Regions from separate parts of the Flavobacterium sp. RSP49 genome, predicted to be linked through region 1. Evidence: riboswitches for the same ligand, from Rfam matches in the RefSeq annotation. Region 1 holds a riboswitch; the other holds the start of a gene.
The links. Region 1 has a riboswitch for S-adenosylmethionine ahead of EKM02_RS05860 (homocysteine S-methyltransferase family protein). Riboswitches for the same ligand answer to the same signal wherever they lie in the genome.
Positions count from the first base shown of each region.

Region 1 (16,453 bases):
GGACGATTATTTCAGGAAACGTATGATGTTTTTCATAAAACTTTAAGAAAATATAAAATTGACATTAAAACCTATTTTCCGGAAGCAATTGCGGTGGAAGAGTTGTTAAATCATAAAGGTCCAAACAGCTTCTATGAATCGGTGGAAAATAGAAAAGAGTGTTGTTTTATTCGAAAAGTGGCACCGTTGACTAAAGCATTAAAAGGGAATGACATCTGGATTACTGGTTTACGTGCGGAACAATCCGAAAATAGAAATGACTTAGACCTTTTTGAATACGATGAAAAGTTCGACATTATAAAATTCAATCCATTGTTAAAATGGACTTTGATAGAAGTAGAAGCCTATTTAGAAAAAAATAATGTGCCACAAAACACCTTGCACAAACAAGGGTTTGTAAGTATAGGATGTGCTCCATGTACCAGAGCAATTACAGCTGATGAAGACATACGAGCAGGCAGATGGTGGTGGGAATCGAGTCATAAAGAATGTGGGTTGCACCAAAAAATAATTAAAAATTAATACAACAATCTTTCAATTTTTGAATTTTTCAATCCTTGAATAAATAAAAATATAATGAGTACCATATTAAAAACAAATGCTTTAGAAAGCGAAGCGATATACATATTTAGAGAAGTAATTTCTCAATTTGACAAACCGGTATTGCTTTTCTCTGGTGGAAAAGATTCGATTACTTTGGTACGTTTAGCTCAAAAAGCATTTTTTCCAGCGAAAATCCCTTTTCCATTGTTGCACGTAGATACGGGACATAACTTTCCTGAAACTATTGCTTTTAGAGATAAATTAGTTGCTGAATTGGGATTAGAATTAATCGTTCGTAATGTGCAAGATGCTATTGACGAAGGGAAAGTTGTAGAAGAAACAGGTAAGTACTCCAGTAGAAACAGTTTGCAAACGACTACACTTTTGGATGCTATCGAAGAATTCAAATTTGATGCTTGCATCGGTGGTGCGCGTAGAGATGAAGAAAAAGCGAGAGCGAAGGAGCGTATTTTTTCGGTTCGTGATGATTTTGGTCAATGGGACGAAAAAAATCAGCGTCCTGAATTATTTGATATTTTAAACGGAAAAATTGAAAACGGTCAAAACGTTCGTGTTTTTCCAATTTCGAATTGGACAGAGTTAGATGTTTGGAGTTATATCGAACAAGAGCAAATCGAAATTCCATCGATTTACTTTTCACACAAGCGTAAGGTATTCTTGAGAGACGGTATGATTTGGTCTCATTCTCCTTTTGTTTACCAAGAAGAAGATGAGCAAATTGAAGAAAGAATTGTTCGTTTTAGAACTGTTGGAGATATGAGTTGCACTGCTGCCGTTGATTCTTATGCAGCAACGATTCAGGAAGTGGTGGGTGAAATTAGATCTTCAACTATTTCTGAAAGAGGAGCCAGAATTGATGATAAACGTTCTGAAGCTGCAATGGAAAAAAGAAAACAACAAGGTTATTTTTAGAATTTGATTTTTTAAAATTAGTAAGCAAGTATAAAAAAAACAAGAGTTTTAAAGGTTTTATACTTTAAAATTTAAACTCAATATAAAATGGAAGTTTTAAAAATAGCAACAGCAGGAAGTGTAGATGACGGAAAAAGTACATTAATCGGGAGATTATTGTACGATACAAAATCGTTGACTACAGATAAGATTGAAGCAATAGAAAAAAGCAGTAAGCAAAAAGGATACGATTATTTAGATTTCTCATTGGCTACCGATGGTTTGGTTGCTGAAAGAGAACAAGGAATTACGATTGATGTGGCGCATATTTATTTTTCGACAGCCAAAAAAAGTTACATTATTGCCGATACTCCGGGTCACGTTGAATATACACGAAACATGGTTACCGGAGCTTCAACTTCACAAGTTTCAATCATTTTGATTGATGCGCGTAAAGGAGTTATTGAGCAAACCTACCGTCACTTTTTTATCAATAATTTATTGAGAGTAAAAGATGTGATTGTTGCGGTAAACAAAATGGATTTAGTTGATTATTCAGAAGAAGTATACAACAAAATCAAAGCAGACTTTCAGGCATTAAATGCAAAAAGCGCTTTTAAAGAACAAAATGTAAGTTACATTCCGCTAAGTGCAATCAATGGAGGGAATGTTGCCGATAAATCGGAGAACATGCCTTGGTATACCGGACAGACGGTTTTGGAACATTTGGAATCATTGGAACCAAATGATATCTACGAAAACGGGATCGCACGTTTTCCTGTTCAAACAGTAATTCGACCAAAAACGGAAGAGTATCACGACTTTAGAGGATATGCCGGAAAATTATACGGTAACAATATTAAAGTAGGAGATGCAGTAACGGTGCTTCCTTCTTTAACTGAATCTACAGTAACGAATATTCACTTTTTTGATAAACAATTTGATGAAGCTACGGCTGGTTCTTCTATCACTTTGGAACTGGAAAATGATATCAATGTAACCAGAGGGGATATGATTATAAAATCGAATGAACTTCCTAAAATTGAAAAAGACATTACAACAACTGTTTGTTGGATGGACAGTAAAAAATTAGTGGCAGGCGCAAAATATTATGTACAACACAACAGCAATAGAGTTTTGGCAAAAATTGATAGTGTAAAAAACGTAATCGCAACCGATTATTCTGGAACAACACCAGCGACTCAATTAGCTATAAATGAAATTGGAGAAGTAACTATCAAATTGAGCAAAGCCATTTATTTTGATGCTTATACTGATAATAAATCTAACGGAGCTTTCATCTTAATAGATGCTGCAACCAACACAACAGCAGGAGTTGGGTTTATAAAATAGCCCCCACCCCAGCCCTCCCCGAAGGGGAGGGAGACATCCTAGATAAAAGTATGCCGGTAGTTAAGGCGTTTGCCTTTTACGATAAGAATATAATAATAATTGAGTTAAAAGAAAATGTAATAATATTTCCAATTTCGACTCCCTCCCCTTCGGGGAGGGTTGAGTAGGGGATAAACATAACTAAAAGATGCAAAGTTTTAGAACAGAAATAGAAGATCCGATTGTCCAAAAAGAGATTATCGATTTAGAGAAAAAAATTCATTCCTTCCGAAGTGGACAAATTGACGATGAGCGTTTTCGCAGTCTTCGTTTGGCACGTGGTATTTACGGTCAACGCCAAGAAGGCGTGCAAATGATTCGTATTAAATTGCCATACGGAAAAGTGACTAGCGAGCAATTGAAGCGTATTACGGAAGTGTCCGATAAATATTCTACAGGACGCTTACACATTACAACCCGTCAGGATATTCAAATTCACTATGTGAGTTTAGACAGAACACCGGAGCTTTGGTCTGACTTAGCTAAAGATGATATCACTTTGAGAGAAGCTTGTGGAAACACCGTGCGTAATATTACTGGAAGCGAATTAGCGGGTGTAGATGTTGACGAACCTTTTGACGTGTCGCCTTATGCGCATGGTTTGTTTCAATATTTATTGCGTAACCCAATTTGTCAGGAAATGGGACGTAAGTTCAAAATATCATTCTCCTCTTCTGATAAAGATACCGCTTTGAGTTATTTGCATGATTTAGGATTTATTCCAAAAATTGTAAATGGCGAAAAAGGGTTCAAAATAATGTTTGCGGGTGGTTTAGGTTCTCAACCAAGTCACGCTGAATTGCTTTCAGAATTTATACCGGTGAACCAAATTATTCCAACTGCTGAAGGGATAATCAGAGTTTTTGACCGTTACGGAGAAAGAGCAAAACGTTTGAAAGCGCGTATGAAATTTTTAATCAAAGACCTAGGTCGTGATGAGTTTTTGCGTTTGGTTGAAGAAGAGAAAAAAGCATTACCTTTTCATTCTTACGAAATCGACACTACCGCTTTTGAAGGACCAATTTCAGAACCTTTATTAGCTGTACCATCAGTAACAATTGAGGATGTTGAAGCTTTTGAAGCTTGGAAAAAATCGAACGTGATTGTACAAAAACAAGCAGGATATGTGGCTATTGGTATCAAAGTGCTTTTAGGAGATTTCTATACAGATAAAGCACGATTGTTAGCTGATTTGATTAAAAATTACGGTGCGAATGAATTGCGTTTTTCATTACGACAAAACATCGTTTTACGTAATATTAAAGAAGAAAATCTAGCGTTCTTTTACCAAGAATTAGCCAAATTGGATTTTGTTGCTTTAGGGTATGATACTATCGGAGATATCACGGCTTGTCCGGGAACGGATACGTGTAATTTAGGTATTGCAAGTAGTACTGGTATTGCGGATGAATTAGAAAGAGTATTAAAAACAGAATACCCACAATACAGCAACAATCAACAAATCGCCATAAAAATTAGCGGTTGTATGAATGCTTGTGGACAACACAATATGTCCGAAATTGGTTTCCAAGGAATGTCCATTAATGCAGGAAAACTAGTGGCTCCAGCTCTTCAGGTGTTATTAGGCGGAGGGAATTTAGGAAACGGAAACGGAAGATTTTCGGATAAAGTGATTAAAATTCCAAGTAGAAGAGGACCAGATGCGTTGCGTTATATTTTAAATGATTTTGAAGCAAACGGAAACGGACAATCATTCTTGAATTATTACGATGCCAAAGGGGAGAAATATTTCTACGAGTTTTTGAAACCATTAGCAGATATAACAAACCTTACCGAGGCTGATTTTGTAGATTGGGGAAATGCTGATAACTACGTAAAAGCAGTTGGAGTAGGAGAATGTGCAGGTGTAGTAATTGATTTAGTGGCTACTTTAATATTAGAAGCCAAAGATAAAATGACTTTTGCACAAGAAGCTTTCGAAGAAGAAAAATGGGCAGATGCGATTTACTTGGCCTATGCAGGTTTTGTAAACGGTGCCAAAGCAATTTTATTGGCCGAAAACCAAAAAACAAATCACCACGCTGGAATTATCGATCTATTTGATACTGTTTTTATCGAAAGCAAAAAAATAGAATTGGATTCAAGCTTTAAAGATTTGGTTTATCAAATCAAAGCGAATGAGCCTTCTGCTGAATTTGCACAAAAATACATCCAACAAGGAGTTGCGTTTTTTGATACAATAGAGAAATACAGAGCCAAAGATTTAGCTGATGCATAATACAATACAACCCAAAGTAACTTTAGTAGGCGCTGGTCCTGGCGATCCGGATTTGCTTACTCTGAAAGGAGTAAAGGCGCTGGCAGAAGCGAATGTGGTTTTGTATGATGCACTAGCTAATGAGGAAATAATGATTCATGCACCCAAAGATGCCATAAAAATATTTGTAGGGAAACGAAAAGGCTGTCATGAATATGCGCAAGACCAAATCAATCAGTTGATTGTTGATAATGCGCTTACCTATGGAAATGTCGTTCGGTTGAAGGGTGGAGATCCATTTATTTTTGGTCGTGGAAGCGAAGAAATTGAATTTGCAGAAAGTTTTGGAATCCCTACATTTGTAGTCCCCGGAATTTCATCTTCGATTGCAGTTCCGGCTTATCAAGGAATTTCTTTGACAAAAAGAGGTGTTTCAGAAAGTTTTTGGGTAATCACAGGCACTACTTCCGACAGGAATTTGTCGAATGATGTAGCACTTGCAGCGCAATCATCAGCAACAGTTGTGATTTTGATGGGAATGAGTAAACTATCACAAATTGTTTCTTTATTTCAGAAGGAATCTAAAGGAGAAACTCCAGTTGCCATTATTCAAAACGGAACTACTCCACAAGAAAAAATTGGAGTTGGAACGATAAATAGTATTCAAGCAGTCGTGGCCGAGAATAAATTAAGTTCGCCAGCAATAATTGTTATTGGAGAAGTGGTCAAAGAAAGCATCAAGTTAAAAGGATTTCACGAAGAATTCATTTTAAGTAACATTGCATAAAAAATAAGTATAAATTATTCAAGCTCTGGCTCCATCTCCTTCGGAGAGGGTTGGGGAGAGGAAAATAAGATAGTAATGGAAAGAAACGAACTATATCCTGTTTTTTTAAAACTACACAACCTCAATGTACTTATTGTAGGTGGAGGAAATGTGGGTTTAGAAAAGTTATCTTTCATGTTGAAATCCAGTCCAAATGCCAATGTTGAAGTGGTGGCACCAAGGTTTCTTCCAGAATTGGAAGGCCTGGCAGCAAAACATCCTTCGGTAATATTGACCTATAAAAAGTTCAATCGCTGGATGCTTCGCAAACGCCACATGGTAATTGCCTGTACCGATGATTTGAAAGTCAATAAACGGGTATTCGACTTGTCACGAAAAAGATTCTTGATTTGTAATATTGCTGATACACCACCATTATGTGATTATTACTTGGGCGGAATTGTAACCAAAGGAAATGTAAAAATTGCTATTTCAACCAACGGAAAATCACCGACAACAGCCAAAAGATTACGGGAGTTTTTCGAAGAAATAATTCCGGACGATATTAATAAAATGGTCGAAAACCTCAATGAATATCGCAAAACACTCAAAGGGAATTTCGAAGAAAAAGTACAAAAAATGAATGAAATAACCGAGACGTTAAAAAACAAAGAATAAAAGCATTACAAATTAACAAATGATATTTATCATTTAAAGTTGTAAAAATCAATCGTTAATTTGTACAAAATAGTTTACTACAATTACATTACATAAAGAATAAAAAAATGATTAAAACAGACATCCTTATAATAGGAGCCGGACCAACTGGTTTATTTGCCGTTTTTGAAGCAGGATTATTGAAATTAAAATGCCATATTCTGGATGCTTTGCCACAAGCGGGCGGACAGCTTTCAGAATTATATCCTAAAAAACCAATCTATGATATTCCAGGGTTTCCAGAAGTATTAGCGGGGGATTTAGTGGATAATTTAATGGAACAAATCAAGCAGTTCGAGCCAGGATTCACCCTTGGCGAGCGTGCAGAAACTATTGAAAAACAAGAAGACGGAAGTTTTATTGTCACCTCAAATAAAGGAAAAAAATTCCATGCACCAGTTGTAGCAATTGCTGGTGGATTAGGAAGTTTTGAACCCAGAAAACCATTGATTGAAGACATCGAATTTTACGAAGATAAAGGAATCAAGTATTTCATTAAAAATCCGGAAAAATTCAGAGACAAAAGAGTAGTAATTGCAGGAGGTGGTGATTCCGCTTTAGATTGGAGTATTTTCTTGTCGAATATTGCTTCCGAAGTGACTTTAATTCACCGTAGAAATGAATTCAGAGGAGCCTTGGATTCGGTCGAAAAAGTGCAGGAGTTAAAAGATTCCGGAAAAATAAAAATGATAACGCCGGCAGAAGTAGTTGGTTTAAATGGAGCCGAACATTTAGAATCAATTGATATTGAAGAAAATGGAGCCCACAGAACCATTCCTACAGATTATTTTATTCCGCTTTTTGGATTAACTCCAAAGTTAGGTCCTATTGGAGACTGGGGATTAGACATTGAAAAAAATGCCATCAAAGTAAATAATGCTTTGGATTACCAAACGAATATTCCTGGAATTTTTGCCATTGGTGACGTAAACACTTATCCAGGAAAACTGAAATTGATTCTTTGTGGATTCCACGAAGCAACTATGATGTGTCAGGCAGCCTACCAAATAATCAATCCGGGTAAGAAATATGTGCTGAAATATACTACAGTTTCTGGTGTTGACGGATTTGACGGAACTCGTAAAGAAGCTCCAAAAGCCGTGGTTAAAGCCATCGTTTAACAACTTAATACAAACTAGTTAAAAAATATAGCGCTAATACTTGCAAGTATAGGCGCTATGTCTTTACTTTGCACTGTTCCTATATTTATTGAAAGTTATCACGAAAGGCGGAGGGAAAGACCCAATGAAACCTTAGCAACCCTTTATCTTTAAAGAAGGTGCTACATTCTACTTTATACAGAACCAGTTTCAGTATTTAAGATAGATAACACACGAATACTCACTCAGTATTTCTCAAACCTTTTCTTGACAACATATATTTTTAGCCTGCTGAATTAATTTCGGTATCAGGAGCGAACAATTGGCGTTTTTTTGCCAATACCGTTCCCGCTTTACGCTATATCTTTTTTTCTGAACGCCAGAAAAATAGGATATCGCTTCAATCGGGGCTAAAGAGTTCATATAGTGAACTTTTGTAATTAATAATCAAAAGTGTAAATCCCGAAATGGATCGTGATTTACAAGAAATAACAAGATATGTCAAGCATTCAAGAAGCCATTAAAAAAAACATACTCGTACTCGATGGAGCTATGGGAACCATGTTGCAACGCTACAATTTCTCTGAAGAAGACTTTCGAGGAGAGCGTTTCAAAGATTTTCCACATTCCTTAAAAGGGAACAATGATTTATTGTCACTTACGCAACCACAAGCGATTCGTGCGGTACACGCCGCCTATTTTGAAGCAGGAGCAGACATCGTTGAAACCAATACGTTCTCTGGAACCACCATCGGAATGGCAGATTACCATCTCGAAGATATTGTTTACGAACTCAACTACGAATCAGCACGAATTGCCCGTGAAGTAGCCGATGAATTTACAGCCAAAAATCCAGAGAAACCCCGTTTTGTAGCCGGTTCAATTGGACCAACAAACAGAACAGCGAGTATGTCACCAGATGTAAATGATCCAGGTTACAGAGCGGTAACTTTTGATGATTTGCGCATTGCTTACAAACAACAAGTAGAAGCACTGATAGACGGAGGAAGTGATTTACTGTTGGTGGAAACCATTTTCGACACTTTAAATGCCAAAGCGGCTCTTTTCGCTATTGAAGAAGTCAAAGACGAACGTAATATTGACATTCCAATCATGGTTTCCGGGACAATTACCGATGCATCAGGAAGAACACTTTCAGGTCAAACCGTGGAAGCTTTCTTAGTTTCGGTTTCACACATTCCGTTGTTGAGTGTAGGGTTCAATTGTGCCTTAGGAGCTGATTTATTAAAACCATATCTGCAGACCTTATCACAAAACACTTCTTTCAACGTGTCGGCACATCCTAATGCAGGATTACCCAATGCTTTTGGAGAGTACGATGAAACGCCAGAACAGATGCAGGCCTTTATCAAAGAATATTTAGACGATAATTTAGTAAATATCATAGGTGGATGTTGCGGAACAACGCCAGAACACATTAAGTTGATTGCTGATATTGCAAAGGAGTATAAACCTAGGGTTTCAACGGCGACAATGTAATTAAATTTCCTGCATGGTTTTTTTAAACTGTGTAGTGATGTTTGAAAATGGATTTTTTTAGTTGAACTAGATAGCGCGGATTTGTAATCCGTGCCCGCTCCGCAAAGTCTCCGACTTTGAGGAAGCGACAATCGGTTTTTAACCGATAAAACCAAGGTCAGAGACCTTGAAACACATCCTAAAAGTCGGGAGACTTCGCGGAGCAAGCAACATAAGAGTTCCGTAGGAACGACTCATTTTGTAGTCCCGAAGCTTCGGGAGAATTTATTCCGTTGAAAATAAAAGGCAACAACAACAAAATTTATTCCGTTGTTGAAAAAAATAAATAAAAAATGGCACAAGCAGAAACTAGAAGAAACCTTGTATTATCAGGATTAGAGCCTTTAATCATTACGCCCAACAGCGTATTTGTAAATATTGGTGAACGAACGAATGTTACCGGTTCTAGAAAGTTCCTTCGATTAATCAAGGAAGAAAAATACGAAGAAGCGCTCAGTATTGCCAAAGAGCAAGTGGAAGGTGGCGCGCAAATCATCGATATAAATATGGATGAAGGAATGCTTGATGGTGAATATGCCATGACGAAATTCCTGAATTTGATTGCTGCTGAACCGGATATTTCCAGAGTTCCAATCATGATTGATAGCTCGAAATGGGATATTATTGAGGCTGGACTAAAAGTGGTGCAAGGTAAGAGTGTGGTAAATTCGATTTCCTTGAAAGAAGGCGAAGAACAATTTATTCATCACGCTAAATTGATTAAGCGTTACGGTGCTGCGGCAATTATTATGGCTTTTGATGAAACTGGACAAGCAGATAATTACGAGCGTCGAATAGAAATATGCCAACGTTCGTATGATATATTAGTTACCAAAGTTGGTTTTCCTCCACAGGATATTATTTTCGATTTGAATATATTTCCAGTAGCGACAGGAATGGAAGAACACCGCTTGAATGCTTTGGATTTCTTTAGAGGAACAAAATGGGTTCGAGAAAATCTTCCTCATGCACACATTAGTGGAGGTGTAAGTAATGTTTCGTTCTCTTTTAGAGGAAATGATACGGTTCGGGAGGCGATGCACTCCGTGTTTTTGTACCACGCCATCCAACATGGAATGACGATGGGAATCGTGAATCCTGAAATGTTGTCTATTTATGACGAAATTCCAAAAGATCTTTTAGAACGCGTTGAAGATGTAATTCTGAACAGGCGAGAGGATGCCACAGAGCGATTGCTAGATTTTGCCGAAAATGTAAAAGGAGATGTAAAGAGCAATGAAAAAGCGATTCAGGAATGGCGTTCGGGAACTATTCAGGAACGATTGACACATTCCTTAGTGAAGGGAGTGGATGAATTTATTCTTTTGGATATTGAAGAAGCTCGACTGGCAGCAAAAAAACCAATTGAAGTTATTGAAATTAACTTAATGACAGGAATGAATGTGGTTGGGGATTTATTTGGTTCGGGTAAAATGTTTTTGCCGCAAGTGGTAAAATCGGCTCGGGTAATGAAAAAAGCAGTAGCTTATTTGTTGCCGTTTATTGAAGCCAGCAAACAAGCCGGAGACAAACAAGGGAATGGAAAAATCCTGATGGCAACCGTAAAAGGCGATGTACACGATATTGGTAAAAACATTGTAAGCGTGGTGCTGGCGTGTAATAATTATGAGATTGTAGATTTAGGCGTAATGGTGCCTCCCGAAAAAATTATCGCAGCAGCCATTGAGCATAACGTAGATATTATTGGATTGAGCGGATTGATCACGCCGTCACTGGACGAAATGGTTTTTCTTGCTAAAGAATTAGACAAAAGAGGACTTAAAATTCCAATAATGATTGGTGGGGCAACAACTTCACGAGCACATACAGCCGTAAAAATTGCACCACAATACAGAGAAACGGTTATTCATGTGAATGATGCTTCGAGAGCCGTGACGGTGGCGGGAAGTTTATTGAACAAAGATAAAAAAATATATGCAAGCGACATTAGAGCGGAGTATAATGCTTTTAGAGAGACGTTTTTGAATCGTTCCCGCGACAAAAATTTCTTGACTATTGAGCAAGCGCGTAAGAATAAATTGCAGTTGGATTGGGAGGATTTTACTACTGTAAAGCCAAAAATCATCGGCGAACAAGTGATCGAAGTGGAGCTAGATGTTTTGGTTCCGTATATTGATTGGACACCGTTTTTTAGAACCTGGGAATTGTTCGGGAAATATCCGGCAATTTTAACGGATGAGGTAGTGGGCGAACAAGCCACTTCGGTTTTTGCAGATGCGCAGGAAATGTTAGAAGTTATTTTGAGAGAAAAGAAACTAACCGCTAAAGGAATTTACGGAATTTTTCCTGCCAATCAAGTGAACGATGATGACATTGAGATAAGTGACGAAAACGGAAAACCATTGCAGACATTCTTGACGTTGCGTCAGCAATCGCAAAAGACAAAAGGTGCTCCAAACATTGCATTGGCTGATTTTATTGCTCCAAAAGACAGCGGTAAAACGGATTATATGGGTGCATTTTGTGTAACGACCGGTTTTGGTGTGGATGAATGGGCCGCTGAATTCGAAAGAGATTTAGACGATTATAATTCGATTATGGTAAAAGCATTAGCAGATCGTTTTGCGGAAGCTTTTGCCGAATATTTACACGAAAAAATTCGTAAAGAAATTTGGGGCTATTCATCAGATGAAAATATAAGTACCGAAGCAATGATTGCCGAAGAGTACAAAGGAATTCGTCCGGCACCAGGGTATCCCGCTTGTCCTGACCATTTAGAAAAACCTACGATTTGGAAATTACTAAATGTAGAACAAGAAATTGGAGTGACCTTGACTGAAAGTATGGCAATGTGGCCCGCTTCATCGGTTTCTGGGTATTACTTTGGAAATCCGGAAAGCAAGTATTTCGGACTTGGAAAAATAAAAGAAGACCAAGTCATTGATTATGCGAAACGAAGAAGCGTTTCCACAGAAGTAGCCATGAAATGGTTGAACCCGAATATCGCAGATTAAAAACACAGTCATAAAGTCAAAAGTCATAAAGTCCAAAGGACGTGACATTCGACTTTCGACATTCAAACTTTAAGACTAAAGATGAAAGTAACACAACATATAGAAGCAGCCAAAGGAAATACCTTATTCTCCTTTGAAATTATTCCGCCTCAAAAAGGGAAAAGCATACAGGAATTATACGATAATATTGATCCGTTGATGGAGTTTAAACCGCCATTTATAGACGTAACCACCTCTCGCGAAGAATTTATCTATATGGATAAAGGTAATGGTTTATTGGAAAAAAAACTAACCAGAATGCGTCCGGGAACACTTGGGATTTGCGCTTCGATCAAGCATAAATACAATGTAGATACCGTTCCTCATGTGCTTTGTGGTGGTTTTACCAAAGAAGAAACGGAATATCTATTAGTTGATTGTCATTATCTGGGAATTGATAATGTGATGGCTTTGCGCGGCGATGCCATGAAAGACGAGCAGTCTTTTGTTCCTAAATTAGGAGGAAATGATTTTGCAGTTGATTTGGTCAAACAAATTAACCAATTAAATTGCGGGAAGTACTTGCATGACCTCATGGATGTTGATGATAAAGCCAATTTTTGTATTGGAGTTGCGGGATATCCGGAGAAACATTTAGAATCACCGTCTTTAATTTCAGATTTGAAAAGACTTAAAGAAAAAGTAGATGCCGGTGCGGATTATGTGGTGACGCAAATGTTTTTTGACAATGCAAAATACTTCGAATTTGTTGCCAAAGCCAGAGAAATGGGGATCACCGTTCCTATTATTCCGGGAATCAAACCAATCGCAGTGCAAAGACACCTGCAAGTATTACCTCAAATTTTCAGAATCGATTTGCCTGAAGATTTAATTCATGCCGTTTATCAGTGCAAAAACAACGCAGATATCAGACAAGTAGGAATCGAATGGGCTATCCAACAATCATTGGAGTTGAAAGCAGCCGGAGTTCCTGTATTGCATTATTATTCTATGGGAAAATCAGAAAATATTCGACAAATAGCGAGCAAGGTTTTTTAAAGTCATTGCGAGGAACGAAGCAATCTTTTCTTGTCTAAAAAAACGAGATAAGAAAAGGATTTTTACTGCGATCTGGGCTAGGGATTTAGCGGTTATAAATGTCGTTATTCATTCCAAATTCTCATAATTTTGTCATTCCGACGAAGGAGGAATTTCACCGCATGGGATTCCTCCTTCGTCGGAATGACAAATCAAACGGTATAAGTATTATAAATGGCTAGTATTTTTCATCTGCAAACTGCGACTGAACAATGATTACTGTTTTTTCGTAATCTCCCTAAACACGGCCTCTAAATTTTTATTCTTCTGATTCAGCTGAAGTGTCTTTAAACCATTGGCATTGGCAAAATCAAAAACAGCGGGGCGCATGTCTTTATCCGCTTTGAAAGTCAACTCCCAAATCATGTCATGTATATTTTTGTAAGAAATAAGATTTTCGATTTTAGCAATTAATTGTTCCTCAATTTTATAATCGAATTCTACTTCAATCACTTGTTCCTTATCTTCAGAAATTAAGTTATCCAGTTTTTTATCGGCAACAATTTTTCCATTATTGATGATAATAACACGGTCACAAATCGCTTCTACTTCCTGCATAATGTGCGTCGAAAGGAAAACAGTTTTGTCTTTTCCCACATTTTTAATCACATTACGAATTTCGATTAATTGGTTTGGATCTAAACCAGTGGTTGGTTCATCCAAAATCAAAACATCGGGATTGTGCAATAACGCATTGGCAAGGCCCACACGTTGCCGATATCCTTTAGATAATTGGCCTATTTTTTTATGACTTTCGGTAGTTAAACCAGTAAGTTGAATTACTTCGTCGATACGGGATTTAGCTACTTTATACACATCAGCGTTAAAGGCTAAATATTCGCGTACATACAAATCCAAATACAGCGGATTGTGTTCCGGTAAATAACCAATAGATAGCTGAACGTCTTTTTGTTGGCTGTTTACATCATATGCATTTACTAATGCGGAGCCTTCATCGGCGTTGATATAAGTCGTCAATATTTTCATCAAAGTTGATTTTCCAGCTCCGTTTGGACCTAAAAAGCCAACGATTTCTCCTTTATCAATGGAAAATGAAATATTATCTAGTGCTTTTTGTGCACCGTAGCTTTTGGATATGTTAGTAACTTCTATCGACATGGAATTTTATTTGTTGTAAAAGTAAACAGAAAAAGGATTCATTTATTGTTTTTAGTAGTTGAATACCGGTCAGACGCATTAAAATAAAATAAATTCTATGTTTCTATGTGGTTCAATTAAAAAGCGTTTGAGCTGGAGTTCAATAGGTAAAAAAGACTTTGGCAAAGTTTTAAAAAGCGAGATGATATTCTCTTTTAGATTTATATATTTACCGTAAACTATATGAATATGAATTTGAAAAACACACAATCAGGGAGTTTCTTGAAAAACTACAAAAGTATTTTATTGCTGCTTGGCGGAATTTTGGCAGGAAGTATATTGGGCTTAGTTTTTGGAAAGGAAGTAGAAGTGATTAAACCATTGGGCGATATATTTCTGAATTTATTGTTTACCGCCATTATCCCTTTGGTGTTTTTTACGATTGCATCTTCGATTGCCAATTTAGAAAAATCAGAGAAACTGGGAAGATTATTTGTAATTGTTATGGGAGTGTTTTTAAGCACCGTATTAATTTCTGCCATTTTGATGCTGGTTGGTGTCCTGTTATTTCCCATTCATCAAGACATCATTATTTCAAAAATACCGTTAGAAAGTATACAAAGTACAAATACAGGTTCACAAATTACCCAATTGCTTACAGCCGGGGATTTTTATGAACTGCTTTCTCGAAAAAGCATGTTGGCCTTAATCATTTTTTCCTTTCTAATAGGGTTTGCCGCCCTGCGTTCCGGGGAAAAAGGAAAAGATTTCAGCAGGTTTTTGAATTCAGGCAATGAAGTGATGAAACAATTGTTACACATCATCATGAAAACGGCTCCAATAGGTTTGGGGGCTTATTTCGCGTATCAGGTTGGAATTTTTGGACCGCAATTATTTGGAGCTTATGCAAAACCTTTGGGGCTTTATTATGCGGTTTGTGCTTTCTACTTTATTGTGTTTTTTAGTTTGTACGCTTTTATCGCTGGAGGGAAATTAGGATTCCAAGTATTTTGGAAAAATAATATTACGCCTTCCTTAACCGCATTGGGAACTTGCAGCAGCATTGCCACTATTCCTGCCAATCTGGAAGGTGCCGAAAAAATGAATATTCCGGCTCACATCAGAAATGTAGTTATTCCACTGGGTGCGCCTTTGCATAAAGACGGATCCAGTATGTCATCTATTGTGAAAATTGCGGTAATTTTCGCCATGTTCGGAAAAGATTTAACGGACCCAACTACCTTATTAGTGGCGTTAGGAATTACAGTAATTGTTTCGGTAGTTGAAGGCGGAATTCCTAATGGAGGTTATATAGGAGAAATTTTGGCGATTACCGTTTATGGTTTCCCAATGGAACAAGCTCTTCCAGCTGCAATGATTGTGGGGACTTTAGTAGATCCAATGGCGACATTGCTAAATGCGAATGGTGATTTAGTGTCGGCGATGATGGTTGCCCGAATTTCGGAAGGAAAAAAATGGCTTGCTGAAAAAGTAGTTGTATAAAACCACTTTTTTTAGCTGGTTTCAATGGTATAGTTTTAAAAACAGTAAAATAGCAACGACTTATTGGTGTTTTAAAGGCCTTTTTTTAATTATTACATAATTAATAACCAGTTTTTTAGCGAATTCTTTTTTTGTTCAATAAAATCAGCCTTTTTTTTTGGATAGCTGGAAATTATGTATACATTCGCAGAGTAATTAACACAAAAAACAACAGCATGTTGAATAACCGATTTTATTTTAGCAACTCTTATTATTTCTTCTGGAAGGTCGAAAGGGATTGTTATATGGTTATTTGATTATAAAATTAAATTGATACTATAAATATACAATCCCGATGTAAATCGGGATTTTTTTTTGCTTAAAAAGGTGTGAAATGAATGAAATAATTGGAATACAAGGTATAACGGGTTCTTTTCACCATCAGGTGGCACAAGAATATTTTCATCAGGCGGTTGCTTTAGATGAATGTTTGTCGTTTGAAGAGTTAGTGGATAACCTGCTCTCCGGTAAATCAGATCAGGCAGTTATGGCTATAGAAAATTCTATTGCGGGCCCAATTATTCCGAATTACGCATTGATTGACAAGAATAATTTACACATAATAGGAGAACAT
Region 1 covers NZ_RYDN01000007.1:74,248-90,700, forward strand. The annotation lists gene EKM02_RS05825 (phosphoadenylyl-sulfate reductase) at 1-522, shown strand, start outside; gene cysD (sulfate adenylyltransferase subunit CysD) at 577-1,476, shown strand; gene EKM02_RS05835 (sulfate adenylyltransferase subunit 1) at 1,564-2,808, shown strand; gene EKM02_RS05840 (HEPN domain-containing protein) at 2,996-5,086, shown strand; gene cobA (uroporphyrinogen-III C-methyltransferase) at 5,079-5,852, shown strand; gene EKM02_RS05850 (bifunctional precorrin-2 dehydrogenase/sirohydrochlorin ferrochelatase) at 5,928-6,509, shown strand; gene EKM02_RS05855 (NAD(P)/FAD-dependent oxidoreductase) at 6,617-7,669, shown strand; SAM riboswitch class I at 7,762-7,881, shown strand; gene EKM02_RS05860 (homocysteine S-methyltransferase family protein) at 8,147-9,148, shown strand; gene metH (methionine synthase) at 9,481-12,162, shown strand; gene metF (methylenetetrahydrofolate reductase [NAD(P)H]) at 12,244-13,200, shown strand; gene gldA (gliding motility-associated ABC transporter ATP-binding subunit GldA) at 13,456-14,358, opposite strand; gene EKM02_RS05880 (dicarboxylate/amino acid:cation symporter) at 14,587-15,840, shown strand; gene EKM02_RS05885 (prephenate dehydratase) at 16,214-16,453, shown strand, end outside.

Region 2 (16,453 bases), on a different contig from region 1:
TTCAACAGATTAACAAAACACTTTAGACCTTTTCAGCACTCAAATGTATCAATCCCTGCTTCAGCTTCAATAGGTGAAGGAACTGTAATACAGCCCAATACATTTATTGGAAATCATGTTGTTATTGGAGAAAATTGTGTGATACATTCTAATGTTTCTATTTATGATTATACCGTAATTGGTGATAATGTAATCATTCACGCAGGAACAATTTTGGGTGCCGATGCTTTTTATTATAAAAAACGTCCTGAAGGATACGATCAATTACTTTCCGGTGGAAGAGTGGTTATCAAAGACAATGTGGGAATTGGAGCGCTTTGTACAATTGACAAAGGTGTTACTGGCGACACTATTATTGGTGAAGGCACAAAAATTGATAATCAGGTGCATGTAGGTCATGACACCGTGATTGGGAAAAAATGTTTAATTGCTTCACAAACCGGAATTGCCGGATGCGTTATTATAGAAGATGAAGTTACAATATGGGGGCAAGTAGGAACTACCAGCGGAATCACAATAGGAGCAAAGGCTGTTATTCTAGGGCAAACCGGAGTTACAAAATCGGTAGAGGGAGGTAAATCCTATTTTGGAACGCCAATTGAGGAATCAAGAGAAAAATTGAAGCAACTGGCCAATATTAAAAAGATACCAGAAATTCTTACTAAACTAAAATAATATGTCTGCAAAAGAAATCGTTCAACAATTTTATAAATCAGATGCTTTAATTGACAGCGAAGTCATCAAAGATTATTTGCACCCGGAAGTAATAGTAGAATGGAATAGCAGCAAAGGATTCATTCAGTTGGATTATAATTCTTTATTAAATTTATCTAATGATTTAAGCAAAGCGTATGTTCGTTCTAAAGTTCGAATAAGCCATATTATTGGTGAAAATAATTTAATTTCCGTGCGCTATTCTCATTTTGTCAAAACAATTGAAAATCCTAGAGAAGAGATGTTATTAGCACATTTTATAGCTATTTGGGAAATAAAAGACAATAAATTATACAGAGGGTATCAAATGAGTCAATTATCCTAATTTAGTGTCAAAAAACTGAACACTGAACACTGATTACTGCTTACTATTTTATACTTTTGCATAACAATTTTAAAAACTACATAAAAAATATATCATGAGTGTTTTAGTTAATAAAGATTCCAAAATAATTGTTCAAGGTTTTACAGGAAGTGAAGGAACTTTCCATGCTTCTCAAATGATTGAGTACGGTACTAACGTTGTTGGTGGTGTAACTCCAGGAAAAGGAGGGACAACTCACTTAGACAGACCCGTTTTCAATACTGTAAAAGATGCTGTAGAACAAGCAGGAGCTGATACAACTATCATTTTTGTTCCACCGGCTTTTGCTGCTGATGCAATAATGGAAGCTGCAGATGCAGGTATAAAAGTAATTATTGCAATTACTGAAGGAATACCTGTTGCTGACATGATAAAAGCAAATAGTTACGTAAAAGAAAGAAATGCTCGTCTAATAGGACCTAACTGCCCAGGAATAATTACTCCGGGTGAAGCTAAAGTTGGCATTATGCCAGGTTTCGTTTTCAAAAAAGGAACTGTTGGTATTGTTTCTAAATCGGGAACATTAACCTATGAAGCAGCAGATCAAGTAGTTAAACAAGGATTGGGAATTACTACTGCTATTGGTATTGGTGGAGACCCAATTATTGGAACTACAACAAAAGAAGCTGTTGAATTATTGATGAACGATCCTGAAACAGAATGTATTGTAATGATAGGTGAAATTGGCGGACAATTAGAAGCTGATGCAGCTCACTGGATCAAAGCTGATGGTAATCGTAAACCAGTTGTAGGATTCATTGCAGGAGTTACCGCTCCAGTGGGACGCACAATGGGACATGCAGGTGCAATCGTAGGTGGGTCTGACGATACTGCTGAAGCAAAGAAGCAAATCATGAGAGAATGTGGTATTCACGTAGTAGATTCTCCAGCTGAAATTGGTAAAAAAGTAAAAGAAGTTTTAGGTTAATCTAAACTCTAACTAAATATTATAAAAGCCTCGCATTTTGTGGGGCTTTTTTTATTATAAATTCAATTAAAGAAATATCTTTGCACTTTAGTAAATAAATCTGTTTTTCAGATGTAATCCTAATAAAAGTAAACATAAACGAATGGTTTCTAATGGACTTCGCGGTATTGCTGGGTATTTTTTTGCTGAAGCCAATTCAAATTAAAATAAAAAAAATGTATAAAGAGTTAAAAAAATTCAAAGTTACCAATCAGTTTTCATTCACTACAGAAGATAGTTTAGCCGAAGTTTGTAATGCTTCAGAAGGATCTGGAATATTTTTAGTATATGCCGTAGCAGAAGAGAAAGAGTTGATTATGGTGGGTTCTACCGGAACTGTCCAAAATAACGGAACTTTGAAAATCAAAAATGGAGGTCTAAAAGAAAAGATTGTTGAAGGACACCAATTTGCTAAAACAGGAAGAAAATATTCTTGGCCAGCGCAAATGAAAATTGAAGAGATCAGCACGCTAGAAGTGGTTTGGTATGAGACATTCAACGATAAAACTAAAGTGATTCCAACATTCATAGAAGGACAAGTTTTACAAAACTTCCTAGACGAAAATGGAAGATTGCCAAAATGGAATGTAGCTTTTTAATTATTTAAAGACTGTTTTTCAATATCTTACTTATAATTGCGTCACATTTTTATGTGGCGTTTTTTTTGTTTTATTATTTTTTAGAGTAAAATTCAAAATATTTCATAAATAATTAATTACTTTTGCACCCGTTATCACGAATCCTTCAATAGGATAGCAACCTGCAGCAACAAGCAAGGTGCTAAAACGATAAGCCAAATCCTTTGGAAAAAATGTTGTCTACATTCCCATTTTTAGCTTTGTTTTTCGTCGTAATTTTTAATTTTAAATTATTTTTATGACTTTATTTTCAAAAGACAAAGGAAATGCCTTTGCATTAATTCCTTTATTTGTTTTTATTTTTACTTTTTTGGGAGCGGGAATTATTCTAAATGATTTTTATGCTTTTCCATCGCCAATAGCTGTTTTAGTTGGTATCATTGCTGCTTTTTTATTATTTAAATCTTCTACTGAGGATAAAGTGGCTACATTAATTGCAGGGTGTGGTGAGAGTAAAATCATAACGATGTGCTTAATATATTTGCTGGCGGGAGCTTTTGCTGTGGTAAGTAAAGCCATGGGCGGGGTAGATGCTGTTGTGAATCTTGGAATAAATACCATTGACGTTGCTTATTTTCCATTAGGAATTTTCTTGATAGCTTCTTTTTTATCAACTGCTACAGGTACGTCAGTAGGTGCAATTGTAGCGATTGGCCCGATCGCGGTGGCATTAGCTGATAAAAGTGGAGCTTCATTACCGCTCATAGCTGGCGCTCTTTTAGGTGGTTCTATGCTAGGTGATAATCTTTCCATGATTTCTGACACTACAATTGCCGCTACACAATCATTAGGGTGTGATTTAAAAGACAAGTTCAAAATTAACTTGTTTATTGCCTTTCCGGCTGCGGTTTTGACTATTTTGGTTTTCTTTTATCTTGGTTTAAACTCGGATATTATTACCGTTGCCATTGCAAAAAATAATTTTTCCTGGATCGCGATTGTACCCTATATTTTAGTAATAGTATTGGCGGTTGTGGGTGTTAATGTTTTTTCAACATTGCTTATTGGTACTTTATTAGCTGGTATTATTGGATATTTTAGTGGTTTATTTACGCTCATGGAGTTCACTCAAAAAATATATGAGGGATTTACCAGCATGACAGATATTTTTTTATTGTCAATGCTTACGGGAGGTTTAGCTGCGATGGTAGATAAAGCGGGCGGAATAACATATTTATTAGTCCAAATAAAAAAAAGAATTAAAAACAAAAAATCAGCACAGGCCGGAATTGGCGCTATAGTTGGATTTGCTAATTTGGCTATCGCCAATAATACTGTTTCTATTGTAATTACGGGACCTATTGCCAAAGAAATTAATGATGAATACAATTTAAATCCAAAAAAAACAGCAGCAATTCTGGATATTTTTTCGTGTGTAATTCAGGGGATCTTACCTTATGGCGCTCAAATATTACTTATATTGAGTTATGCCAATGGTAGCTTAAATTTCTTTGATTTAATTAGTAATGCCTGGTATCATTTGTTTTTATTAATTTTCACATTAGTGGCTATTTACAGTTCGTTTTGGGACAAATGGACTAAGCGTTTCTTTAAAATTTAAGAGTTGAATTTGACTGTTATTGCTTTTGAATTTTTTTTAAAAAGGGAAATATTATATATTTGACCATTGTAAGATAGCCCTGATAGTAGTGGAAATCCTTTTATGTGAGCGATAGCGGTCATAAAAGATTGAAGCGGATAGCAGGAATAGCTCCAAATAAAATTTAAACTAATTTTTGAATATGAAATTACTAGAAGGAAAAGTTGCCATAATTACTGGTGCGAGTCGCGGAATTGGAAAAGGAATTGCGGAAATTTTTGCAAAACACGGTGCAAACGTTGCCTTTACGTATAGTTCATCTGTTGAATCAGCTTTGGCTTTGGAAAATGAATTGAACGCTTTAGGGATTAAAGCCAAAGGATATCAATCGAATGCAGCTGATTTTAATGAAGCACAAACTCTTGTAGATGCGGTTTTAGCTGAATTCGGAACAGTCGATATTCTGATAAACAATGCCGGAATTACTAAAGACAACCTATTGATGCGAATGTCTGAAGGTGATTTTGATCAAGTTATTGATGTTAACCTGAAATCGGTTTTTAATATGACTAAAGCCATTCAGCGTACTTTCCTGAAACAACGTTCGGGTTCAATTATCAATATGAGTTCAGTAGTAGGAGTGAAAGGAAATGCAGGACAAACGAATTATGCGGCTTCTAAAGCGGGAGTTATTGGTTTTTCGAAATCTGTAGCATTGGAATTAGGATCTCGTAACATTCGTTGTAATGTAATTGCTCCGGGATTTATAGAAACGGAAATGACGGCTAAATTAAACGAAGATGTTGTAAAAGGATGGAGAGATGGAATTCCATTAAAACGTGGCGGAACAACTGAAGACGTTGCCAATGCGTGCCTTTTCTTTGCTTCAGATATGAGTGCATATATAACCGGACAGGTTATGAATGTTTGTGGCGGAATGCTTACTTAAAATTCAATTAAAAGATTAAAAAATCAAAGATTTAAAGATTTAAAGATTTTTAAATTATAATTTATTATTTAATCTTCGAATCTTTTAATAAAGAATAAATGACCACAAACATGCTACTATTATTATTGCTTTCATTACTAATAGCTGGTGGTTTGTCATTTTTTCAATATATCTACAATGCCAAAAACAAATCGAAAGTCGGTTGGTTTTTGGCTTTTTTACGTTTTTTATCCATTTTTGGAATTTTAATGTTGTTGATTAATCCAATACTCACCAAAAATACCTTCGAAACGGTAAAAACGCCTTTACCGATTGTTGTTGATAATTCGAGCTCTATTTCTTTTTTGAATGCTAATGAAAATGCTTTAGAATTGTATAAAAGAATACACTTAAACTCAGATTTAAAAGAGAAATTCGACGTGCAAACGTATCAGTTCTCAGATGATTTTGAACCTACGGAAATTTTTGATTTTAAGGGAACTCAAACCAATATCGATGTTGTTGCCAAAAATCTAAAAAGCATTTATAAAAACACCGTATATCCAACAGTTTTAATCACAGATGGAAACCAGACTTCAGGTAATGATTATGTATTTAGTTTTGACCCATTAAATAAAGTTTATCCGGTAATATTAGGCGACACGACAAAATTATTTGACTTAAAAATCAATCAAGTGAACGTTAATAAATATGCTTTTCATAAGAATAAATTTCCTGTAGAGGTTTTTTTGCAGTATTCAGGAACTAAAAGTATAAAAGCGAATTTTGTTATTTCACAAGGAAATTCAGTATTCAGTACACAATCCATTACCTTATCACCATCCAAGAAGACAGCAACTGTACCCGTACTTTTGCCGGCTGATAAAATAGGATTACAGGTTTTTAAAGTTACAATTTCATCAAAAGAAAAAGAAAAAAACACATATAACAACACCAAGAATTTTGCAGTTGAAGTTATTGATCAAAAAACAAATATTGCCATAATTTCAGCTATAAATCATCCCGATTTAGGGGCTATGAAAAGAGCTATTGAATCGAATGTACAGCGTAAAGTAATAATTGTTAAACCAAATGAAATCAAAACATTACAAGATTATAATGTTTTGATTTTATACCAACCAACGACTGAATTCAAAACTATTTTTGAAAGTAATAAAGTTGCCGGAATTAATACATTTATTATTACTGGAAACAACACTAATTTCAATTTTTTGAATCAGCAACAGGATAATTTAAGCTTTAAAATGAGCGGACAAAAAGAAGACTATTTGTCGGTTTTTAATGCGCAATTTAATTTGTTTGCAGCGGACAATATTGGGTTTGAAGATTTACCGCCTTTGCAAAACGCTTTTGGAACCGTAACTACAAAAGGAGTTGTGTCAGTTTTGCTTTCATCTAAAATCAGAACAATAGATACGAATGCGCCTTTACTGGTTTTTGCAGAAAATCAAGGCAGGCGAGCCACTTATCTTTTGGGTGAAAATAGTTGGAAATGGCGCTTGCAAACACATGTAAATAATCAATCTTTTGAAAAATATGACGTTTTCATGGATAAGATTATTCAATTTCTGGCTTCTAATAATTCTAAAAAATCATTGGTTGTTGAACATGAAAGTTTTTATAATTCCGGTGAAGCCATTGAAATAACGGCACAATATTTCAATAAAAATTATGAGTTTGATGAAAAAGCCCGTTTGACTATAGCGGTAAAAAATACCCAAACCAAGCAAACGAAAAATTACGATTTATTGAAAGAGAGTAATTCCTATAAAGTTAATCTTGACGGATTAAAAGCGGGTTCTCATACTTTTACGGTAAAAGAATTAAATTCTAAAACTACGTATTCCAATAGTTTTGAAATTCTTGATTTTGATATCGAAAAGCAATTCGTAAATCCAGATGTGGATAAATTGACGCAATTAGCCACGCAAACACAAGGAAAAGCGTATTTTTCAGATCAAGTAGACGTATTGATTAAAACGCTTTTAGAAAATGAGGAATACAAGACGATACAAAAGAGTAGTGTTACCAAAACTCCTTTGATAGATTGGATGTGGTTATTGGTTTTAATTTCAATTTTACTGACAACCGAATGGTTTGTTCGAAAACACAACGGATTACTTTAATAAAACACAATTAAACAACATGGATTTTAGACTGAAAGTATTTTATACTGTTGCCAATCGGTTGAGTTTTACAAAAGCGGCAACCGAATTGTTTATTTCACAACCTGCGATTTCCAAACACATTAAGGAATTAGAAGAGGATTATAAAATCAAACTGTTTGACAGAAATGGATCTAAAATAGCATTGACAACTGCTGGAGAAGTATTATTGAAACATACTAAAAACATTTTTGAAGTGTATCGCGAAATTAATTTTGACATGAGCACGCTGATTAATCAACGTTCCGGATTGTTGCAATTAGGTGCCAGTACTACAATTTCTCAGTATATAATTCCACCACTTTTAGCTCGTTTCCATCAAAAATTGGAAGATATAAAAGTGAGTTTACTCAATGGAAACACGGAACAAATAGAAAACGCTCTATTAAAAAAAGAAATTGAAATAGGAATTGTTGAAGGACAATCTAAAAATAAATCTATTAAATATACCGAGTTTTTAAAAGATGAATTGGTTTTGGTGTGTAAGAGTACCAATCCATTAGTAAATCGTGATGAAGTGACTCAGGATGATCTTAAAAAGATGCATTTTTTAATGCGAGAACAAGGTTCAGGAACACTTGAAGTAATTGAACATGCGTTGAAACCATTTGACATTAAAATATCCGAACTACAAATTGAAATGCAATTGGGAAGTACGGAAAGTATAAAATCCTATTTAATGCACTCGGATTGTGTCGCTTTTATATCGATTCATGCCATCAAAAAAGAACTTAAAAACAATGAATTGGCTATATTAGATATTGAAGACCTGATTATAGAACGATACTTTTATATTATTACGCTACAAGGAAAAACAGATTCATTATCCGATTTGTTTATCCAGAATATTTCCAATTATTATAATTTAAAGTTATAGCAGATTATAATTTGCGATTGGCATAAATAGTTTTATCGTTTCACCTTTGTACTGTATTAATTCAACAACTTTACATTGGAAACGAATCGAAAAGCAATTCAGAAGGAATCTTTTATTTTTTTTAAACTAAATGCCAAATTGCAGCAACTCATTTTCGTTGCATTGCTTTTGTTATGCACCACAATTTTTATTTCTCCGCCTTTTGCTTTGGTACTAGGATTGATTGTTGCTAACCTTTTTGGACATCCTTTTTTAGAATTGAATCATAAAGCCACTAATTATCTGTTGCAGTTTTCGGTAGTTGGTTTAGGATTTGGAATGAATGTTGACAATGCTATTTCTGTTGGAAAAGAGGGATTTTTTTTTACAATTGCTTCTATTGTGAGCACTGTAGTTTTAGGAACTTTTTTAGGAAAATGGTTTAAAACGGACACAAAAACATCTCATTTAATTTCTTGTGGAACTGCAATTTGTGGAGGAAGTGCTATTGCCGCTATCGCTCCCGTAATCCAATCGAATGAAAAACAAACCTCAGTTGCTTTAGGAGTGATATTTATTTTGAATTCGGTAGCACTGTTTTTATTTCCTGCAGTAGGTCATTGGCTGGATTTATCGCAAAAAGAGTTTGGATTATGGTGCGCCATTGCTATTCATGATACGAGTTCTGTGATAGGAGCAGCGAGTAAATTTGGTCCTGAAGCCATGCAAATAGCCACAGCAGTAAAATTAGCACGTGCGTTGTGGATTATTCCTGTAGCATTGATTACCGCATTTATTTTCAAAAATAAATCCGGAAAAATAAAAATTCCGTATTTTATAGGATTGTTTATTTTGGCAATGATCGCCAATACCTATCTGCCACAAATGAAGAGTGCAGGACCACATTTAGTTTCATTTGCCAAAATAGGTCTGACGGTAACTTTGTTTTTAATTGGTACCGGATTAAATAGGAATGTATTGAAATCAGTAGGATTAAAACCGCTTGTGCAGGGAGTTTTACTTTGGACATTCATTGCAGTTGCAACTTTAATTTCAATTATTTATTTAAAATAGTTTTATGACGGAAGGTTTTTCGTTTGATCACATGAAATTGTAATCTGATATAATCATACAAAAGTGCAAACAATAAAAAGGTTGCGGCAACAAAAAGTGTTTTCATGCCTAGTAAATTATACAAAAAACCACCTAGAATACAGCCCATGAAAAAGAATATAATAATAGACAATCTCAAATAAATACTAATCTTTAATTTTTTATTTTCTTCGGGTTTTTTATAAAAAAATAATTGTGACAGTTCGATTCCCAAATCAGTAAAAAGCCCCGTTAAATGGGTTGTTCTAACCGTAGATTGAGATATTTTTGTAACCAAAGAGTTTTGTATTCCCATGGCAAAAAGCATCGAAAAAGCAATCCATTTTCCTTCAATGCTGGATAATTCAGACGCTAATCCAAAAATACCAATACCAATCAAAATAATCATTTCCAGTGAAATAGGAATGACATGAGATAAATCAGGATGTTTTTTAGAAATTAATTCTGCCAAAAAATTAGAGGTAAAAGCGCCCAACAAGAAGAAAATAGTAAATACAAAAAAGGTAATAGCTGCTATATAATTCTGTTTCATTATTTCTTCGGCAAAATAGGCAAAATGTCCCGTAACATTTGTGGTCAACGTGTGTACGGATAAAACTCCAGTAACATTTACAATTCCGGCAACAAAAGATAGTAAAGTGGCTAAACGCAGGTTATGAATAAAAGTTCTGTTTTTTCCTTGATGTCGAAACATAGTTGTACTTTTCTTGTTTTAATTAACAGAATCTTAAACTCAATTTTTTCTAATAACGATTTAAAGAAATACATTTGTACTTCAAAAAAATAAATTTAATGAAAAATTTTAAAATTAGACCTACACTTATCACTTTATCTGCTCTTGGAGTTGCACTTTTTCTTTTGTCGTGGGGCGTTATTGGTCATGAACGAATCAATAGAGCGGCGGTAATGGCACTTCCAAAACCATTGCAGACCTTTTTTTACAATCACATTGATTTCATTACCCAAGAATCTACTGTTCCGGATTTGAGAAGAAATGTTTTGAATGATAAAGCAGAGCCGCCCCGTCATTATTTTGACATGGAGAATTTTGGAGCTGTGGAAACGTTTCCTAAAACTATGGAAGAAGCGAAGCTGAAGTACGATGAGAAGTTTTTGACTAAAAACGGAATTTTACCGTGGTATATTCAAGATATGATGGTCAAATTGACTAAAGCGTTCAAGGATAAAAGAAAAAATGAAATTCTTTTTATTGCGGGGGATTTAGGTCATTATTTAGCTGATGCGCATATGCCGTTGCATACATCAGATAATCACGATGGACAAAACACAAATCAAAAAGGAATTCATTCCTTATGGGAAAGCCGTTTGCCGGAGTTGTTTGCTAAAGAGTATAAATTAAATGTACCAGAAGGAAAATATTTAGAAAATGTAGAGAAAGCTACTTGGGATATCATTTTGGATACGCATGGTCTAGTGGAACCTTTATTGGCTGGCGATAAAAAACTAAGAACTTCAACTGCTGAAAGCAAAATGTACGTAACGGATACCGCTGGAAATGTTGTCAAGAACAAATACGGAGGAATGTTATATTCCGACGAATATGCTGCTAAATTGCACACGGAGTTGAACGGAATGGTTGAACAACAAATGAAAAAAGCCATTACAGCCACTGCAAGTTTTTGGTACACGGCTTGGGTTAATGCCGGAAAACCAGATTTAAGTACTCTTGATACTGCCGAACTTACAAAGCGCAATAGCAAAACTTTAAAAAAGGATTTGAAAACTTTTGAAAAAGGAAATCTTTTTGGTTTAACAAACGAAAAAGAGTAACGATATATTTCCAAATAAAAAACGGGTGAGACTTCAATTTCACCCGTTTTCTTATGCTAATTAATTTTTTGATATTTCTTTTTTTTCAACATATCCGAGGCAGTTTGATAATACGAAATCGTTTCGTTTACTAAATCCGTTCTTTCTTTTGTGAGCGGTATTTGATCATAAAATATTTGAAAATCAGAAGCTACTTTTTGATTGGGTTTCAAAGTTAATCGAAATTGTTTGACGGTTTTTTTGGGTGAAATAATTGTCAACACATTGTCTTTAATCAATCCTAAATCCTGATAAGTAGCTATCAAAGCTCTTGGTTTATAGTCCGGTTTTAAAACATTCTGACCAAAGAATTTACTTTGGTAATCAAAATTTAATAACCCAAAAACTGTTGGCATAATATCAATTTGTGACATGAGATTAGTGTATTTTCTTGGTTCAACTAATTCTGGACTGTAAATCATTGCTGGAATTCTGTATTTATCTGCCGGAAGTTCTGTTTTTCCTGCACTCGAAGCACAATGATCGGCAATAATAACAAAAACGGTATTGGTAAACCATGGTTGTCTTTTGGCCATTTCAAAGAATTTTTTTAGGGAATAATCTGTGTATTTTACACCGCCGTCACGAGATTTTGCATCTCCGGGAATGTCAATTTTCCCATTTGGATAAGTAAATGGTCTGTGATTGCTCACGGTCATAATGTGATTAAAAAACGGTTTATTTGCGGCTGCTTCTTTGTTCATTTCCTTGATCGCTTTGTTATACATATCCTCATCGCAAACGCCCCAAATATTAGCAAAGGTGATTTCGTTGGGTTCAAATGTTTTTTTGTCCACAATTTCATATCCATTTCCTGAAAAGAAATCGCCCATATTATCAAAAAAGGAATCGCCGCCATACATGAATTTTACAGTATAGCCTTTTTGTTTAAAGAGCGTTCCGGTAGAGAATTTATTTTTATTGTCTTTCCTTTTTATAACACTTTCGCCGGGAGTAGGGGGAAAACACAAAGTAACAGCTTCAAGACCGCGAACTGTTCTGTTTCCCACGGCATAGAGATTTGTAAATACTAAACTTTTAGTGGCCAGACTGTCTAAAAACGGAGTGATATTCTTCTCGTTTCCATACATTTTCATAAACTCCGCACTGTAACTTTCAATAGTGATCAAAACTACATTTTTATGATTCTCGGGAGCTTCATTCTTTATTTTTCTCCAAGTTGATTCTCCTGAAATAGAAGAAATTTGTTGTTTTAATTGGGCAAAGGCTTCACTGTTAGGAACTGTTCTATAGAATTTAAAATAATCCAATTCACTTTTCATAAATGCAACATAAAATTTATAGAGCCCATTGGCTTGCAATTCATTGGCAAACATATTTTGAGAATTTTCTTTAGTCGATAAAGCGGGAATTGCCAATAATGAAAGTGCGAAGAAAAGCAGGTAAATTCCTGAAATTTTGATTTTTTGTACAAAAGAGGGAATGCTTTCAATATAGTTTTTTGATTTCTTTACAATAAAATAAGTGACTAATCCTGCACAAATAAATAGTGCAGAAAATAAGGGAATCACAGGATAAGACTGCATAATATTACCTATCACTTCATTAGTGTACACTAGATAATTTACTGCGATAAAATTGTATTTGACCCCAAATTCATTCCAAAAAAAGTATTCACTGATTCCATTTTGTAAAATTAAAACAACATACAAGAAGATGACGAAGGAAAATAACCAGTACCTGATTTGGTTTCGGTATTTTGGTAAAAAAAGTAATAATCCAAATAAAATTGCTTTTATGGAAATAAAAGCTGTTGCAATTTTTGGCAAAGCACTGCCATATTCGTTGAGTATCGTGTTTCCAAATGATACATAAAGTAATAAGGCTACTAATAATCCAAAAATAATGTACCCGTAAGGTTTAAAGTATTTTGTGTTGGAGATCAAAATAAGATAGAGCCACAAAAAGCCACTGACCAAAACAAAAACAAAAAAATCAGATAAAAATCCAAATATAAATAAGTTTAACGTATCAATCCAAGTAAATGAGGCTTGTGTGATGGGATGAAAAAAAAGTATAATTCTTAAAATAAAACTTATACTAACGTAAAACGCCACTAAATATAAGAATGGCGAAACTTTTTTTATAACCTCCATAGATTTTTTTGAACAAATATAGAGTTTATTAGTGCACTTTAATTTTAAGATTCACTTAAATTTCAGATTTAGATTCCGTTTATAATGTAATTATTTTAAATTTTTTTATTGTGATAAAACACCCAATTTCAGAATAAAATGCTTTAAAAATTGGAGATTTAAGAGGAAAAGATTAGTTGTTTATTGAAAAAGAACACACTACAATTAAGCACTGAGATTGTAGTACCGTTTTCCTAATTCATAAAAACAGACTAACTTAGTAGCCTGTTAGCAAGACTGGATTAGGATAATGGAGTAGTTTTATACTATAAAGAGCCTAGCTGTAGTGGTTATGAAAGTTTTAAACGCAAATAAAAAAACAAAAACAAAAAAATGAAAATAATAGCAGTCATTCCCGCGCGATACGCCTCTACACGATTTCCTGCTAAACTGATGCAGGATTTAGGCGGTAAAACGGTAATCTTAAGAACTTATGAAGCAGCTGTAAATACTAAATTATTTGATGCTGTATTTGTAGTAACTGATTCCGATTTAATTTATGACGAAATACGTACTCACGGAGGAAACGTTATTCGAAGCATCAAAGAACACGAATCCGGAAGTGATCGAATTGCAGAAGCAATAGAAAATCTTGATGTTGATATTGTAGTTAATGTACAAGGAGATGAACCTTTTATTGATGCGGAACCTTTAGCTAAAGTGATTGAAGTTTTTAGAAATGATTTGGATAAAAAAGTAGATTTAGCTTCGTTGATGCGCGAAATCACAAATGAAACCGATATTAATAATCCCAATAATGTAAAAGTTGTAGTGGATCAAAACGAATTTGCATTATACTTCTCGCGATCCGTTATTCCATATCCTAGAGACAAAAGTGTAGGCGTACGGTACCTGCAACATATTGGTGTTTATGCATTTAGAAAACAGGCGTTATTGGATTTTTATAGTTTGCCCATGCAATCATTGGAAGCATCTGAAAAACTGGAGCAATTGCGTTATCTTGAATTTGGGAAACGCATCAAAATGATTGAAACCACTCATATTGGTATTGGTATTGATACCCCAGAAGATCTAGAAAAAGCAAGGAAAATGTTGAAAATTGAAAGCTAAAAAATCCTTTTAATTAGGCAATTTTCTCGATAACAATAAGTTCGTTATGCACTTCAACTCTTGGAATAGTTCTAATTTTAAATTGATTTTTGTAAAATTCGGTCACATATTTTTTATTTCTTTGATTTTGATTCTCATCTAATAACATCGTATTAAAAAGAATAAAACCATGACTTTTTAAAAGCGAGCAGACCCTATTGGTAAAAAAAGGTTCAAATAAGAAATTAGGCATTGTAGTGTCCTGAAAAATATCAATGATAATCAAATCGTATTTAGTAGGGGTTTTTAACACAAATACAAAAGCATCCTCAATTACAATTGTAAGATTTTTTGTTTTATTCAAGTCAAAATAAGCATTGGCTATTGTAATTATTTCAGGATCAATTTCAACACCGGTAATTTTTCCTTTGTATTTTATTTCTTCCACCAATGTTTTGATGACACTTCCACCTGCAACGCCTAAAACTAAAACATGCTCCATGGACATAATTTTTTTGTATCCAATGTTTTTTAAGCCTAACCTCAGAATCCGTTGCAAACTGCCATAGGAATAATTTGTGCTTTGCGAATCCATGACCAGTTCCCCATTTGTCCAAGTCACCTCAATCGATTTGCTCAAAGCAGATTTGGTTTGATAAATAGTTAAAGGAATTATGTAGCTGAATATTTTTTTTAGCATTAGTCACTGTTTTACCCAAAAATAAGATATTAATTATTTATTTTGTACGAAAGCAAGCAAGAATGAAGAAAAAATTATACAAATGGATATTTACCAGACTAATGAGTTGGAAAGTAGTGGGTAGTATTGATCCCAATATCACGAAATGTGTCATGATGGTTCTGCCACACACCAGCGCTCATGATTTTTATTTAGGGATTTTTATCAGAGGAATAACCGGTTTACAAATGAATTGGGTAGGCAAAAAGGAGTTATTCCGTTTTCCTTTGGGATTTTATTTTCGATACATGGGTGGAGAACCGCTTGATAGGACAGGAGGGTTGAATAAAGTGGATACTATTGCGGCTATTTTTCAAAGAAAAAAGGTTTTTCGTCTGGCAGTAGCTCCGGAAGGAACCCGTAAAAAAATTAGCGAACTTAAAACAGGATTTTATTATATCGCTTTAAAAGCAAAGGTTCCTGTAATTCCTATTGCATTTGATTTTGGAAAAAAAGAAATTAATTTAGGAAAACCTGTTTTTCCTTCGGGAGATATTGAGGCTGATATAACCGTTTTGAAAAAACATTTTATTGGAGTAAAGGGTAAAATTCCAGAACTAGGATACTCATTTGAATAACTCTTAAAAAAAACTTAAAAATGTTAAAACCAATATAATTGATTTCTCGTAAGTGTATTAAAACTCTAAAACATACAACATGAAACATTTAGTTATTAGTACCACATTTTTAGTTTTATTTTTCGCTTCATGCGATAATAATGACTCTGATACTAGCCCGGCAGAATTAAATTTGGTGACATCCAGCAATACCTCTGGGAAAATTACGCTGACCAATTTATTAGCTACATCACCAATGGTCAAATCGTTTGCCATTGCTTCTTTGGATGCTGAAGGAGTTTCATACGATGCCGAAACCGATGCAGTCACTATCGCTTCAAGAACCAACAATCAATTAGAAACCTATTCCGGAATAAAAACAGCATTTACAGCCGGATCAACTAGTTTAACTGTTGCATTAAGCAGTGCAACTGGGGAATTTACAAATGCCAGAGAAACCGCTGTTTCAGGTAACTTAGTTGTAGTAGCCCAAGACCAATTGGCATCTAATGGCCTAATCAACAAGCTTTTTGTTTATCAAAAAAGTACCACAGGCTTTTCTTTGATAAAAACCTTTACTACTACATTTAAACTTTGGGGAATACACATCGATGGTGCTGATTTGTATGCAGTAGCGGATCTGACTGGTGATCTTGTACAGTTCAAAAATTTTATGACTACTGTTTCGGGTACAATTACGGCAACTAAGCGTGTGACTATTGCAGGGTTGATTCGTACTCATGGGATTACATATTCTCCAGCAGATGATGTTATGATTTTAACAGATGTTGCCAGTGCCGCTTCGGCCACTGATG
Region 2 covers NZ_RYDN01000001.1:148,847-165,299, forward strand. The annotation lists gene EKM02_RS00650 (UDP-3-O-(3-hydroxymyristoyl)glucosamine N-acyltransferase) at 1-675, shown strand, start outside; gene EKM02_RS00655 (nuclear transport factor 2 family protein) at 677-1,039, shown strand; gene sucD (succinate--CoA ligase subunit alpha) at 1,134-2,006, shown strand; gene EKM02_RS00665 (hypothetical protein) at 2,222-2,644, shown strand; SAM-I-IV-variant riboswitch at 2,771-2,867, shown strand; gene EKM02_RS00670 (Na+/H+ antiporter NhaC family protein) at 2,922-4,244, shown strand; gene fabG (3-oxoacyl-[acyl-carrier-protein] reductase) at 4,426-5,172, shown strand; gene EKM02_RS00680 (hypothetical protein) at 5,271-7,298, shown strand; gene EKM02_RS00685 (LysR family transcriptional regulator) at 7,318-8,214, shown strand; gene EKM02_RS00690 (YeiH family protein) at 8,311-9,267, shown strand; gene EKM02_RS00695 (YoaK family protein) at 9,251-10,000, opposite strand; gene EKM02_RS00700 (zinc dependent phospholipase C family protein) at 10,099-11,097, shown strand; gene EKM02_RS00705 (alkaline phosphatase family protein) at 11,154-13,253, opposite strand; gene kdsB (3-deoxy-manno-octulosonate cytidylyltransferase) at 13,626-14,363, shown strand; gene EKM02_RS00715 (spermidine synthase) at 14,377-15,042, opposite strand; gene EKM02_RS00720 (1-acyl-sn-glycerol-3-phosphate acyltransferase) at 15,105-15,659, shown strand; gene EKM02_RS00725 (hypothetical protein) at 15,739-16,453, shown strand, end outside.
Region 2: it holds a riboswitch for S-adenosylmethionine, as region 1 does, so the genes downstream of both, EKM02_RS00670 (Na+/H+ antiporter NhaC family protein) here and EKM02_RS05860 (homocysteine S-methyltransferase family protein) in region 1, are expected to answer to the same signal.